3 regions of the Arthrobacter sp. NicSoilB11 genome follow, and region 1 is predicted to be linked to each of the others. Evidence: riboswitches for the same ligand, from Rfam matches in the RefSeq annotation. Region 1 holds a riboswitch; each other region holds the start of a gene.
The links. A riboswitch is a leader RNA that binds a small molecule or an ion and turns the genes downstream of it on or off. The one in region 1 is predicted to bind cyclic di-AMP.
Positions count from the first base shown of each region.

Region 1 (4,187 bases):
CCCCGGACTACTTTGCGCGAAGAGGCGATACGGTGGGACAACGCAAGGTACTGCGCTCGAGGAGCTGAGCTGGATGACGGATCTGATCGACACTACGGAGATGTACCTCAGGACCATTCTGGAGCTTGAGGAAGAAAACATCGTTGCCCTCCGGGCCCGTATCGCCGAGCGTCTGCGCCACTCCGGTCCCACCGTTTCCCAGACCATCGGCCGCATGGAGCGGGACGGGCTGGTGGTCGTGTCCGGCGACCGGCACCTGGAACTCACGGACACGGGCCGCAAGCGCGCCACGGAGGTCATGCGCAAGCACCGGCTGGCCGAACGCCTGCTGGCAGACGTCATTGGCCTGGACTGGGCCTACGTCCACGACGAAGCCTGCCGCTGGGAACATGTCATGAGCGAGCGCGTTGAGCGCCGCATCTACGAGATGCTGGACCACCCCACCGAGTCGCCGTACGGCAACCCCATCCCTGGCCTTGCGGCGCTGGGCGGCCAGGCGGGGCCCGGCTTTGCCGACGGCGCCATCAGCCTGGTGGAAGCGATGAAGAATTACGGGCCCGCCTCCGGAGTGACCATCAGCCGCCTGGCGGAGCCGATCCAGGTGGAACCGGAACTGCTGGCGCAGCTGGACGAGGGCGGTATCCGGCCGGGTGCCGCCGTGGCGCTGGAACGCGTGGGCGAATACATCTCCGTGCGGGTCCCCGGAATCGAAGGCGCATTGGAGCTGCCGCCCGAGGTTGCCGCCCACGTCTTCGTGGCCATCAGCCAGCCCTGATCGGGACGCCCATACCCCATAGAGGGGCAACCACGCAAAGGTAACGGAATTGTTACCTAGGGTCTTAAGCCCCTATAGTGGAACCAAGCGTTGATACATAAGCGTTACCTGATCCGGAGCCGAGCTCTGCCAGCGGGTCAGGTGCACGAGTCGTTACTGGCAGAGGCGGGGGAACCACAAGCGGCAGCGGGGGACTGCCTTGGGGTGAAGTCCGTCAGCAGCAAGCCTCTCCAGTGAAGGATTCTTCCGGGAATACCCCCTGTGCAGAAGCTTGCCTACGGCGGACCGGGTCTTTGATCTCTCTGACCCGAATCCGACAGCTAACTCCGCAGGCTTCTTCCAGAGAGGAACCCTTCTTGACCATGCAGACCTCCCGGGGCCGCCGCCGCGCGGCCGGCCCCCCTTCGGCACCCCGGGTTGCCGAAGTTGTCGCAGCGGAGCGCCCCCGCGACCTGCATCGTGACGCGCGCCGCCGCCGGGGTCCCTTCCGGCAGATGACGGAGTTTGCCGCCGCCAGCGGTATTGGCCAAAAAGCCGGCATTGCCCTTGCCGCCACAGGCCTGGTGCTGACGGTCACGGTGCCCGCCACGAGTCCCGTCATGGCCACGGATGCCGCCGGCAGTGCCCCCATGGCCGCGTCCGCCGTCAGCCCCCAGCCCCAGATCTCGGCCGATGTCGGAGCACAGATCGACTTCAGCCGGTCGGCCGTGGTGACCCAGGCCGACCCGGACGGGAAGCTGAAGCAACTCCTGAGCGCCCAGTCCGCCGGCTCCGTCACGCGTGCCGCTTCGGCCGGCACCCTGGCTGCACCCCTCGCCTCCCTCACCACCGCTTCCCCCTTCGGCTACCGGGTCAGTCCGATCACCGGAGGCTCCGGAGACTTCCACCGGGGCCAGGACTTCGTGGCGCAGTGCGGGACCTCGGTCCTGGCCGCCGCGACAGGTACCGTGACCTTTGCCGGCTGGCACCAGTTCGGTGGCGGAAACCGCGTGGTCATTGACCACGGCAACGGGCTGGAGACCACCTACAACCATCTCTCGTCCTTCAACGTCAAGGTGGGCCAGACCGTCTCCCGCGGGGACGTGGTGGCACTGAGCGGTACCACGGGCGCATCCACTGGCTGCCACCTCCACTTCGAGGTGCAGGTCAATGGCGAAGTTGTCGATCCCATGGGCTGGCTGTAGCCAAATGGTTGCCCGCTCTCACATGTCCGCGACGCGCCGTGACCTGAATGTGACATTGAAGCAAAACTGCTGTACCGTCTAACTCGCGTCAACTTTTCCGAAGTTGACGCTCTTGAGTGGATTGCCTAACTCTGCCACCGCTCAAGGTCCGTTCGCATTTCATCGTCTGGCAGGGGCGGGGGAACCAATTTTGGCCTTCATGTTCAGAAGGCCTTGGGGTTAAGTCACAAGCTTCCCAGGAAGCAGCGTGGCCGGGTGACTCCCATCCGAATCCGACAGCTCACCTCGCAGGCATTGGGAGAGGCTACCTTCGTGTCTTCACGCCATCATTCTGCGCGCCACCGTGCGCAAACGGTTCGCACCAACCCCCTGGACGCCATGTCCAAGGCCGTCAGTGCAAATGCCGGGACCGTAGGCCGCCAGGCTGCCGTTGTGGCAGCGGCTTCCGGCCTCATCCTGAGCATGGGCCTGCCCGCCACGGCAGCTGACACCACGGCCGGTGTCTCTGCCTCCACCGAGTCCGGCTCGTCCCAGGCAGCCCTCGCTGTCACGGCCGCACCCACGGCCACGGTGTCCTTCGAGCGTCCGGTCGTCAAGACCACCGCTGCTCCGAAGGTGGAAGCGGTGCGTACCCAGTCCACGGCCTCGGCGAACCGCGCCACCACTGCAGGCCAGGAGGCGTCTCCGGCCGCCAAGACGGCGGAGACCGTATCCGCTGCGGCAACCTCGGGCATCGCTGCCATCGCCTACACCGGCATCGGCCACTCCTACGTGTGGGGCGGCACCAGCCCGGTCACCGGCTGGGACTGCTCCGGGTTCGTGCAGTGGGTTTACGCCCAGGCCGGAATCAGCATCCCCCGCACCAATGCGTGGAGCATCATGACTCCCACCTCCACCCCGCAGCCGGGTGACCTGGTTGTCCAGAACGGTGGCGCGCACGTCGGCATCTACGTCGGCAACGGCATGATGATCAGCGCACTCAACCCCTCCCAGGGCACGCTGCTCCACTCGCCTGCAGCCACTGGCACCTCCTCGTACTACCACTACGGCAACTAGTTCTTGGGCTTAACGCTCCAAGGGCTATTTCTTTGCCCAAGGCTTTTTCGCTAGAAACCACATCCCCGTTCGGGACGCGCCGACGTACCCCCAAGATGCCGGCGCGTCCAACAACCTTCGCCTGCCTACAAGCGGTTTGAGGGAAAAACGAAAGAGAGAACTGATGACGACTCGTGCCACCGCACGGCATCGCGCCGAGGTCACCAAAACCAACTCGATCGCTGTTATTGCAAAGGCCGTCAGCGACAACGCAGGCGGCATGGGCCGCCAGGCTGCGGTTATCGCTGCCGCTTCCGGCCTGGTCCTGACCAGCGGCATCGCGGCCAACGCTGCCGACGCCAACGTCAAGCGTGATTCCGCTCCGGCGTCCGCACTGGAAGTTGAATCCGCAATCGACGCCCCGATTTCCGCGGCTTCCACCATCGCCATCAGCTACGAGAAGCCCGCTGTCACCACCACGCCGGCTCCCGTCGCCGAGCCTGAGCCCCAGGTCGAGGTGCAGGAAGCTGCTCCTGCCGCCGAGCCCGTTGCGGCTCCCAAGGTCACCGCCAAGGTTGCCACCGCTGCTGCTCCGGCCGCTCCCGCTGCCCAGGCTTCCGCCAGCGGCAAGGGCGCTGCAATCCTCTCGGCCGCCTACGCCCAGCTCGGCGTTATGCAGGACTGCACCATGCTGGTCACCAACTCGCTGGCCGCCGTCGGCATCCACTTCCATGACTGGCCCGCCGGCTACCTGTCCCTGGGCCGCACCGTGAGTGCAGCCGAAGCGCAGCCGGGCGACCTGATCTACTACGCTGACGGCGGCGCGGGCATGGCCCACATTGCTGTCTACGCCGGAAACGGCATGGCAGTCCACGGCGGCTACAACGGAAACCAGACTGTGGTCTTCAGCGCAAACGTGGGTTCCGGCCCCGTGTTCATCCGCGTCAACTAAGCATCCCAAGGCAGGCCTGAACGGCCGCAGGCCTGGCAATGCCCCCAAGGACCCCCGCCATCCCGGTGGGGGTCCTTCGCGCTTAATCGGCCCGCGCCGCCCGCGGCCGACCCTCCCGCGGTGTCCAGCCGTTGTCCTGCTCCAGAGTGGCGATTACCCGATTCTGCACTTCTTTGTTTACTCTTGTGATGTCGATCCATAGCCCGGACATGCCGAGGGCAGCCGGCCCTCGTGCCCCTGA
Region 1 covers NZ_AP024657.1:878,184-882,370, forward strand. Annotated here, with positions in the region: gene LDO14_RS04160 (metal-dependent transcriptional regulator) at 74-775, shown strand; cyclic di-AMP (ydaO/yuaA leader) riboswitch at 883-1,127, shown strand; gene LDO14_RS04165 (M23 family metallopeptidase) at 1,138-1,959, shown strand; cyclic di-AMP (ydaO/yuaA leader) riboswitch at 2,072-2,267, shown strand; gene LDO14_RS04170 (C40 family peptidase) at 2,338-3,015, shown strand; gene LDO14_RS04175 (NlpC/P60 family protein) at 3,179-3,946, shown strand.

Region 2 (4,187 bases), 1.5 Mb from region 1:
TCAGCCAGTCGCTCCCGGCGCTGGCATACTTGCCGGGCGGCAGTGCCTGGGCAATTCCGTAGGCCCCGGACCACGCGTTGGTGGCGGTGGTCAGCCAGTTGGATTCCTTGGTCCACAACTGGGCCAGGCACAGGAACTGGTCCTGGCCCCAGCCGAAAGCGGCAAGGCGTCCGGACGCGTAGCTTTTCGCCCCTGCCGGATCGTTGACCGCTCCGCCGGGAATGGAAGGCACGACGACGGCGGGCGGGCTGGGCAGGGCCGGCTCGGCTGGCGGCGCCTCCGGAACGGAAGGGACAGGGTTGGCCGGCGGAGGGTTGGCCGGCGGAGGGTTGGCCGGGACAGGATTGGCAGGGGCTGGATTCACCGGGACAGGATTGCCGCCCACGGCGGCTGGGGCGGCTGGTGCGGGCGGCCTGGGCTGCTGGGCGGCCGCCGCGGCGGCCCTGGCGGCCGCTTCGGCCTGGCGGCGGGCCTGCTCCTCCGCTGCGGCGCGCTTGGCCGCCTGGGCCGCCTCGTAGGCAGCCAGCGCAGCCTGGCCTTGGCGGTACTCCCCCTCAAGCGGCGCCGTCGTCCCTTTCAGGGCGGCAAGCTGGGCCGTTAGCTCGCCGCCGTGCCGCTGCTCCTCGGCCACCTGCCGTGCCAGTGCGTCCCTGGCGGAACTGGCTGCCTCGGCTTTTGCCCTTGCCTCCCCGGACAGGCGCTCCCGTTCGCTCCTGGCAACCTTTTCCTGTTCCACCAGGGCAGCGGATACCTTTCCGGCCGCCGCCGCCTTGACCACCAACGCGGCCGTCTTGTCCCCCACGAGCTTGACGACGTTGAGGCCCTGGACGCTGTTGGTCCCCAGGGCGTCCAGCGCCACGAAGAACCCGGCGTTGGTCCCGCCTGTCTTGTACGACTGCACGGCCAGGGCCCCGAGGTCCTTCCGGTACCGGGCCACTTCGTCGTTTGCGCGGGCGGCCCGTGCGGACAGGGTTTCCAGGCGTGATGTGGCTGACTGGAGCTCTGCATCCGCGGCAGCGTATTCGGCGGCCGACCGTACGGCTGCGTCCCCGGCTGCCTCCGACTGCGCCTGCAGGCCGGTCAAGAGCCCGTCGATGGTGGCAATTTCTGCAGCTTTTGCCGCTTCGGACGACTGCGCCTGCTGCACATCCGACCAGGAGGGATATCCGCCCGGCGGCGGCTCCTCCGCTGCGGCCGGCAGCACGGTGGCGGCGGCCAGGGCGATGGCCAGCACGCCACCGAGGAGCGGGATCCCTCGGCTGGTCACGAACAGGGGCATAGTCCCGAAGCTTACCGTCCGGCGCGGCCCCCGAGGGCGCGTCCGTGGCCACATTGTTACCGTTTGCAGCGATAAAGACCCTGCCTGCATTGGTCGAGGTCACCGCCCGAAATGCGAAGTACATCAAGACGTTTGCGCAATTGAGAGGGGAGCCTCGTATGTTATCCAAATGTGACAATCGGGGGCAGCGCGGGTTATGGTCGTTTGGTGTCCCTCTCAGACGGGACATTCCCGTCAGCATGCCGAGCCCTGCCGCTGATCATGGGATTCAACCGCTTTCCGTTTGGCAGGGACGGGGGAACCAAGTTTCTACGGCCACATGTGGCCTTGGGGTTAAGTCGTTAGCGCCTCCGCCCGCGGAGCCAGCTACCGGCCGGGTATCTCCAGCCCGAACCCGACAGCTCACCCCGCAGGCATGGGAGAGGCGATCAACTGTGTCAAAAATTTCCACCACTGCCCGTCACCGCGCGACTCCGGCCCGCTCCATTGTGCTCGAGGGCCTCGCCGTAACCGCCAAGTCCCAGGCCCGTTCGCTGGGCCGTCCGGCGCTTGCCGTTGCTGCAGCGTCCGGTATTGCCTTTGGCGTCGGAGCCCCCGCCCATGCAGGTGTCACCGGCCCGGACACCACTGAGAACACCAGCGTCCAGGCATACTCCGCACCTGCCCCGGCAGCAGCACCCGCCGCAGCAGCAGGAACCGTCCACACGGTGGTGTCCGGCGACACCATCGGGGCCATCGCGGCCGCCCATGGCGTCAGCCTCAACGACGTCCTGGCCGCCAACGGACTGGGACTGTCCTCGATCATCTACCCCGGTGACCAGATCAAGATCCCCGGCGCTGGCCACACCGCAGCCCCGGCGCCGGCAGCAGCTCCCGTCCAGACGGCAGCCGCAACCGCACCGGCAAACACCGGCATGAACATGTCCTACGCCTCAGCCGCCCCGGCGGCGTCCACCGGCACCGGGACCGGCGCTGCCATCCTGGCATCCGCTTACAGCCAGGTCGGCGTGAACCAGGACTGCACCGCAATGGTTGAGAAGGCCCTGCGCTCCGTCGGCAAGTCCGTCGGCGACCTGGCCCCGACGCAGTTCTTCCAGTACGGAACCGTTGTCGGCGCTCCCGCCCCCGGCGACCTGATCATCACCTCCGGCCACGTGGGCGTGTACGCCGGCAACGGCCAGGTTGTGAGCGGCGGCGTCAACGGCTACAGCACCGAGGTCCACTCCATCAGCTGGCTCGGCGGCTACTCCGCAGTCCGCGTAGCCTAGCCTTCGCAACGCTTTGGCAGCAGCAGGCTGGTATTAAACAGCAAAGCTGTTCTTAAACAGGAGGGCGGCAGCCGGGTATTCCCGGCTGCCGCCCTCCTGTCATTTCCGCACCGTACCGCTGAGGCAGTCACGTCCCGCAGAAGGTCATGTAGGTGCCGAAATCCTCAGGGGCACCTTCGGCGTAGCGTTCCAGGCCCGGCCGCTCGGCGAAGGGGCTGCCGACGGCCTCGAGCAACTGCTGCAGGGGAGCCAGGTTTCCGTCAGTGGCGGCGGACAGCGCCTCTTCCACGAGGTGGTTCCGCGGAATATAGGCAGGGTTCACGCTGTCCATCAGTTCCGCGTCGGGCCCCAGGGCCTGCCACCGCTCCGCCCAGGCGTCGAACGCTGCAAGGTCCAGGACCATGCCGCGCACGGGACGGAGGTCCCCCCGCGCGGCCTTGCCCAGGTTCCGGAAGAACAAGGTGTAGTCCACCGGCCCGTCCTTCAGGATGGCAATGGCACCGTCCACCAGGGCGGAGGCGGCGTCGCTGTCCGCATCCCCCGACAGGCCCAGCTTGGCCTTCATGCCGCCGGACCACGCCTGGCTGTACTGTCCGCGGAATCCGCCAAGTACCTCCACCGCGGGGGCAACCGCCTTTTCCTGGTCCCCGTCGATCAGCGGCAGCATTGCCTCCGCCAGCCGTGCAAGGTTCCATTCGGCCAGCACCGGCTGGTTGGCGTAGGCGTAGCGTCCGCTGACGTCGATGGAACTGTAGACAGCGGCGGGATTGAACGCATCCATGAACGCGCACGGGCCGTAGTCGATGGTTTCCCCTGAGATGGTCATATTGTCCGTATTCATGACCCCGTGCACGAACCCCACCAGCATCCACCGGGCCACCAGGTCCGCCTGGGCGGAGACCACCGAGGCGAACAACTCCAGGTAGGGGTTTGGGGCGCCGGCAGCGTGCGGGTAGTGCCTGCCGATGGCGAAATCCGCCAGCCGCTTCAGCAGCTCGAAGTTTTCCGTGGCCCGCGCGTACTGGAAGCTGCCGACGCGCAGGTGGCTGCCGGCAACCCGCGCCAGGACCGCACCGGGCAGCATGCCGTCACGCCTGACCTGCCGGCCAGTTGCCACGACCGCGAGCGAGCGGGTGGTGGGAATGTGCAGGGCATGCATGGCTTCACTGACCACGTACTCACGGAGCATGGGCCCGACGACGGCACGTCCGTCCCCGGCGCGGGCAAACGGCGTGCGCCCCGAGCCTTTGAGATGGAGGTCCAGGAGGCGGCCGCCTTTGTCCGTGACCTCACCAAGCAGCAGGGCGCGTCCGTCGCCAAGCAGCGGAGAGTAGCCGCCGAACTGGTGGCCCGCGTAGGCCTGCGCCACCGGGGTGGCGCCCGCCGGAACGTGGTTGCCCACCAGGAGCCGCACCCCTTCGGGACTGCGAAGGTACCCTGGGTCCAGGCCCAGGTCGCGTGCGAGCCTGTCGTTCAGGACCAGGAGCTCGGGGCTGGGGGCTTCCTCGGCCTGCCAGGGAACGGCGAGTTCCGACAGTTCCCGGGCGAAACGGCCGTCAAAAGTGACCGTGGATTCAGCTGCTGCCGTCATGGCTTAACCCTATCGCCGTAGTTCCGCCCGCTGCTTCCCGTGCCGGTTG
Region 2 covers NZ_AP024657.1:2,365,052-2,369,238, forward strand. Annotated here, with positions in the region: gene LDO14_RS10885 (lytic transglycosylase domain-containing protein) at 1-1,267, opposite strand, end outside; cyclic di-AMP (ydaO/yuaA leader) riboswitch at 1,540-1,710, shown strand; gene LDO14_RS10890 (LysM domain-containing protein) at 1,714-2,547, shown strand; gene LDO14_RS10895 (protein adenylyltransferase SelO) at 2,675-4,138, opposite strand; gene LDO14_RS10900 (ribonuclease Z) at 4,122-4,187, opposite strand, start outside.
Region 2: linked by a shared signal. The riboswitch ahead of LDO14_RS10890 (LysM domain-containing protein) and the one ahead of LDO14_RS04170 (C40 family peptidase) in region 1 are both predicted to bind cyclic di-AMP.

Region 3 (4,187 bases), 150 kb from region 1:
CCGATCCACGCCTGGCGCACCGCGCAGGACTGATCGCCGCGGCCGTCCTGGCCCTCACCCCCGTTGCCACGCTGATGTTCCGCTTCAACAACCCGGACGCCCTGCTGGTGCTGCTCATGACGGCAGCCGCCTACGCGGTCCTCCGTGCAGTCCAGGAGGACCGGTTGCGCTGGCTCCTGCTTGCCGGAGTGTTCCTGGGCTTCGGCTTCCTGGCCAAGCAGCTGCAGGTCCTGCTGGTGGTTCCGGGATTCGCAATCGCCTACGCGCTGGCAGGCCCGCACAGTCTCCCGCGGCGCCTGCTCCGGCTGGCCGCGGCGGGAGCGGCCATGGTGGCCTCCGCCGGGTGGTGGCTCCTGGCGGTGGAGCTGACGCCGGCCGGCCTGCGTCCCTACATCGGCGGATCGCAAAACAACTCCATCCTGGAGCTCACGCTGGGTTACAACGGGCTGGGCCGGCTGACGGGCGACGAGACCGGCAGTGTGGGCGGCGGCAACGGCTGGGGAGATCCCGGGCTGCTCCGGATGTTCAACAGCGAGTTCGGCGGCCAGATCGCGTGGCTGCTGCCGTCCGCCCTGATCCTTGCGGCGGGCCTGCTGTGGTTGGGCCGGCGGGCCCCGCGGACCGATGCGGTGCGCGCCGCCGTCATCATCTGGGGCTCGTGGGTGCTGGTGACGGGCCTGGTCTTCAGCTTCATGGCCGGCATCATCCACCCTTACTACGCCGTGGCGCTGGCGCCGGGGATCGCCGGGCTTGCGGGGCTGGGCACGGTCCTCCTGTGGCAGCACCGGCAGCAGCCACCCGCCGCACTCCTGCTGGCCGCAGCGGTGGCCGCGGCCGCCCTGATGGCCTTCCAGCTGCTGGGCACCACGTCCGCCTACGGCGCGTGGCTGCGTTGGCTGGTCCTTTCCGGAGGCTTGGCGGCCGCAGCGGGCGTGGCGTTCGGCAGGTTCCTGCGCTGGCGTGCCGTGCAGCGGACGACGGCGGCGCTCGCCATTGCGGCGTCGCTCACCGGGCCGCTGGCGTACTCCCTTTCCACGGCGTCGACAACGCACAGCGGGGCGATCGTCAGTGCCGGGCCCTCGTCGGGCTTCGCCCCTGGCGGGACGGGCCCTGGCCGGACCGGCCTTGGCGGGACCGGGACAGGCAGCACCAGGCAGCCAGCAACCCAGGGAAACACGGCCCGCCAGCAGGGCGCGCCCGGAGGAACACTTCCCGGCGGAACCGCTGCTGCAAGTGGTCGCGGAGGCGGAGCCTTGGGAGGCCTCTTGGGCGCCCCAACGCCGTCCGCGGAACTCGTGGCAGCACTCAGGAATGGCGCCTCAGGCTACACCTGGGCAGCGGCAGTGGTGGGTTCGAACAACGCTGCCGGTTACCAGTTGGCAACGGAACTGCCGGTCATGGCGGTGGGTGGGTTCAACGGCACAGATCCCGCCCCTACCTTGGCGGAGTTCCAGGATCTGGTGTCCCAGGGAAAGATCCACTACTTCATCACAGGCGGAACCATCCGGGCCAGTACCGGTTCGGACGCTGCCGCCCAGATCGCCCAGTGGGTGGCGAACAACTTCACGGCGCAGAGCATTGGCGGCACCACCGTCTACCTGTTGGCTGGGTAACGGGAACTGTAACGGTCGGCGCGCTGCGCTCATGAAATGGGGCGGCCATACCCCAATGGGACCGAGGTTACGAACGGGGAATCCGGCAAATCAACGCGCTGAGGATCGTGACTTCCGTTACCTAAATGTGACTTTCGCGTGCACTTCCTGTAGCGTCGATTGGGTGCGGCCCCCGTTCGGGCCGCATATCCCGGGTCGACGCCAAGCTCTGCCGCTTCCCCGGATTCCGATTGAGCTACGGCAGAGGCGGGGGACCCACCGTCCCGGGCATTGAATGCCCTTGGGGTTAAGCCAGTACGTGATCTTTCCGTATGGCCGGATGCCCTCATCCGAACCCGACAGCTAACTCCGCAGGTGTGAGAGGCGATCAATCATGTCCAAAAACACGGCAGAAGCACGCCTGCTGCAGGCCAAGGCTAAACACAGGGCCGCGCAGCAGGCCAAGAAGACCACCCTGGGCCAGCGCGCCGCTGTCCTTGCAGCATCGTGCGCGGTGCTGGTGGGGGTTGGCGCGGCAGGACAGGCCACCAGCAGCATGACTCCGGTGTCATCCACCGCGTCCAACCCTTCCACGACGGCGTCAGACGCTCAAATGAGCATCGAGAAGAGCGAGATCCGCTCCAACCCGGCAGCAAGCCCCGCGCCCGCTGCCATCAGCGTGGCACCGCAGGCAGCTGAACCGGCCCCCGCAGCGGCACCGGCAGCACCCGCAGCGCCTGCCCCGGCCCCGGCGCCTGAGCCCGCCCCCGCACCTGAGCCGGCTCGCGCCGTCGCGGTTAACGATCCTGCAGGCGCCCAGGCGTACGCCGCCAGCCAGCTGGGGGTGTTTGGCTGGGGACCGGACCAGATGCAGTGCCTGCAGACGCTGTGGACCAAGGAGTCCGACTGGACCACCACGGCCACCAATTCCAGCAGCGGGGCATACGGCATCGTCCAGTCCCTGCCCGCTGAGAAGATGGCAAGCGCCGGCGCGGACTACCTCACCAACTACCGCACGCAGATCAACTGGGGCCTGGACTACATCAAAAAGAGCTACCAGTCGCCCTGTGGTGCCCTGAACTTCCACCTGGCCCACAACTGGTACTAGGCACTCCTCCCCCCCGGCGGCAGCGATGCCGGGGGGACTGCACCAAAGCGGCGGGCCGCATCATCATGATGCGGGCCGCCGATTTGGTTAACCAGCGCCCGGTCCGGCGCCCTGTCCGGTGTTCCCGCCAGCGCCCTGCCCGGCGTTCCGCCACGGGATGTACTGGACAGCCCACTTGTTTCCGTCCGGATCGGCGAAGTACACAAAGTGGCCCCAGTCCTGGACGTCCACATCGCTGACATCCACGCCGTTGCTCTTGAGCTGGTCATGCGCCGCATTGATGTCGTCGACCACCATCTGCAGGTTGGAGCCCGTGCCGGGCGGGGCGTCGACGAGTCCTTCGCCGATGCAGATGGAGCAGGCCGAGCCCGGCGGCGTCAACTGCACAAAGCGGATGGAGTCCGACGGCCGCTCGTCGTAGTCGGCGTTAAAGCCCACTTTGTTGACGTAGAAGTCCTTGGCACGGTCAACGTCGGATACGGGGACAAAGACAAGCTCGAGTTTCCAGTCCATCCGCACAGGCTAGCGGCGGGACACCCGTTGGGAAAGAGCCCGTTCAAACAGGGCCGAAGTGCTACCCGGCGATGCCGTAGAGGCGGTCGCCGGCGTCGCCCAGCCCGGGGACAATGTAGGACTTCTCGTTGAGCTTCTCGTCGATGGAGGCCAGGACGATGTGCACGTTGGCCCCTGACAGTTCCTCCTCCAGCCGCGCCAGGCCCTCGGGGGCGGCCAGCAGGCAGATGCAGGTGACATCGGAAGCGCCGCGCTTGAACAGGAACTTGATGGCTTCGCGCAGGGTTCCGCCCGTGGCCAGCATGGGGTCCAGGACGAAAACCTGGCGGCCGGTGAGGTCCTCCGGCAGGCGCTCCGCGTAGGTGATGATGTCCAGTGTCTCCTCGTCCCGGGCCATGCCCAGGAAACCCACTTCAGCGGTGGGAACCAGCTTGGTCATGCCTTCCAGCATTCCCAGGCCGGCGCGCAGGATGGGAACCACCAGCGGGGTGGGCTTGGTGAAGGCGGTGCCGACGGTGGTGCTGACGGGCGTCTCGATGGTGACGGGCTCGGTGCGGACCTCCCGAGTGGCTTCGTAGGCCAGCAGGGTCACCAGCTCTTCCGTCAGCTGGCGGAAGACCGGCGACGGCGTGTTCTTGTCCCTCAGGACAGTGAGCTTGTGGGCGACCAGGGGGTGGTCAACAACGAGAGTGCGCATCCCCCAAAACTATCACTCGGCGCTGCCCTTCCCGCGTCCGGAGTGTTCGCCGTCGTGCAGTTCCTCGGCCACCACGTCCCGGACGATGGGACGGTCGAACGACGGCGCTGCCCCTGCGTGCTCGCGCCTTCGGACCAGGTGGAACAGCCGGTGGGCCAGGATAACGATTGCCACCCAGGCCAGGCCCAGGATCCAGCCGGCCATAACGTCCGTGAGCCAGTGGTGGCCCAGGAAGACCCGGCTCAGGCCCATGGCGATGATGAAGATCGAGCCGGCG
Region 3 covers NZ_AP024657.1:724,621-728,807, reverse strand. Annotated here, with positions in the region: gene LDO14_RS03535 (glycosyltransferase family 39 protein) at 1-1,613, shown strand, start outside; cyclic di-AMP (ydaO/yuaA leader) riboswitch at 1,821-1,981, shown strand; gene LDO14_RS03530 (hypothetical protein) at 1,987-2,700, shown strand; gene LDO14_RS03525 (VOC family protein) at 2,788-3,213, opposite strand; gene upp (uracil phosphoribosyltransferase) at 3,275-3,910, opposite strand; gene LDO14_RS03515 (phosphatase PAP2 family protein) at 3,923-4,187, opposite strand, start outside.
Region 3: linked by a shared signal. The riboswitch ahead of LDO14_RS03530 (hypothetical protein) and the one ahead of LDO14_RS04170 (C40 family peptidase) in region 1 are both predicted to bind cyclic di-AMP.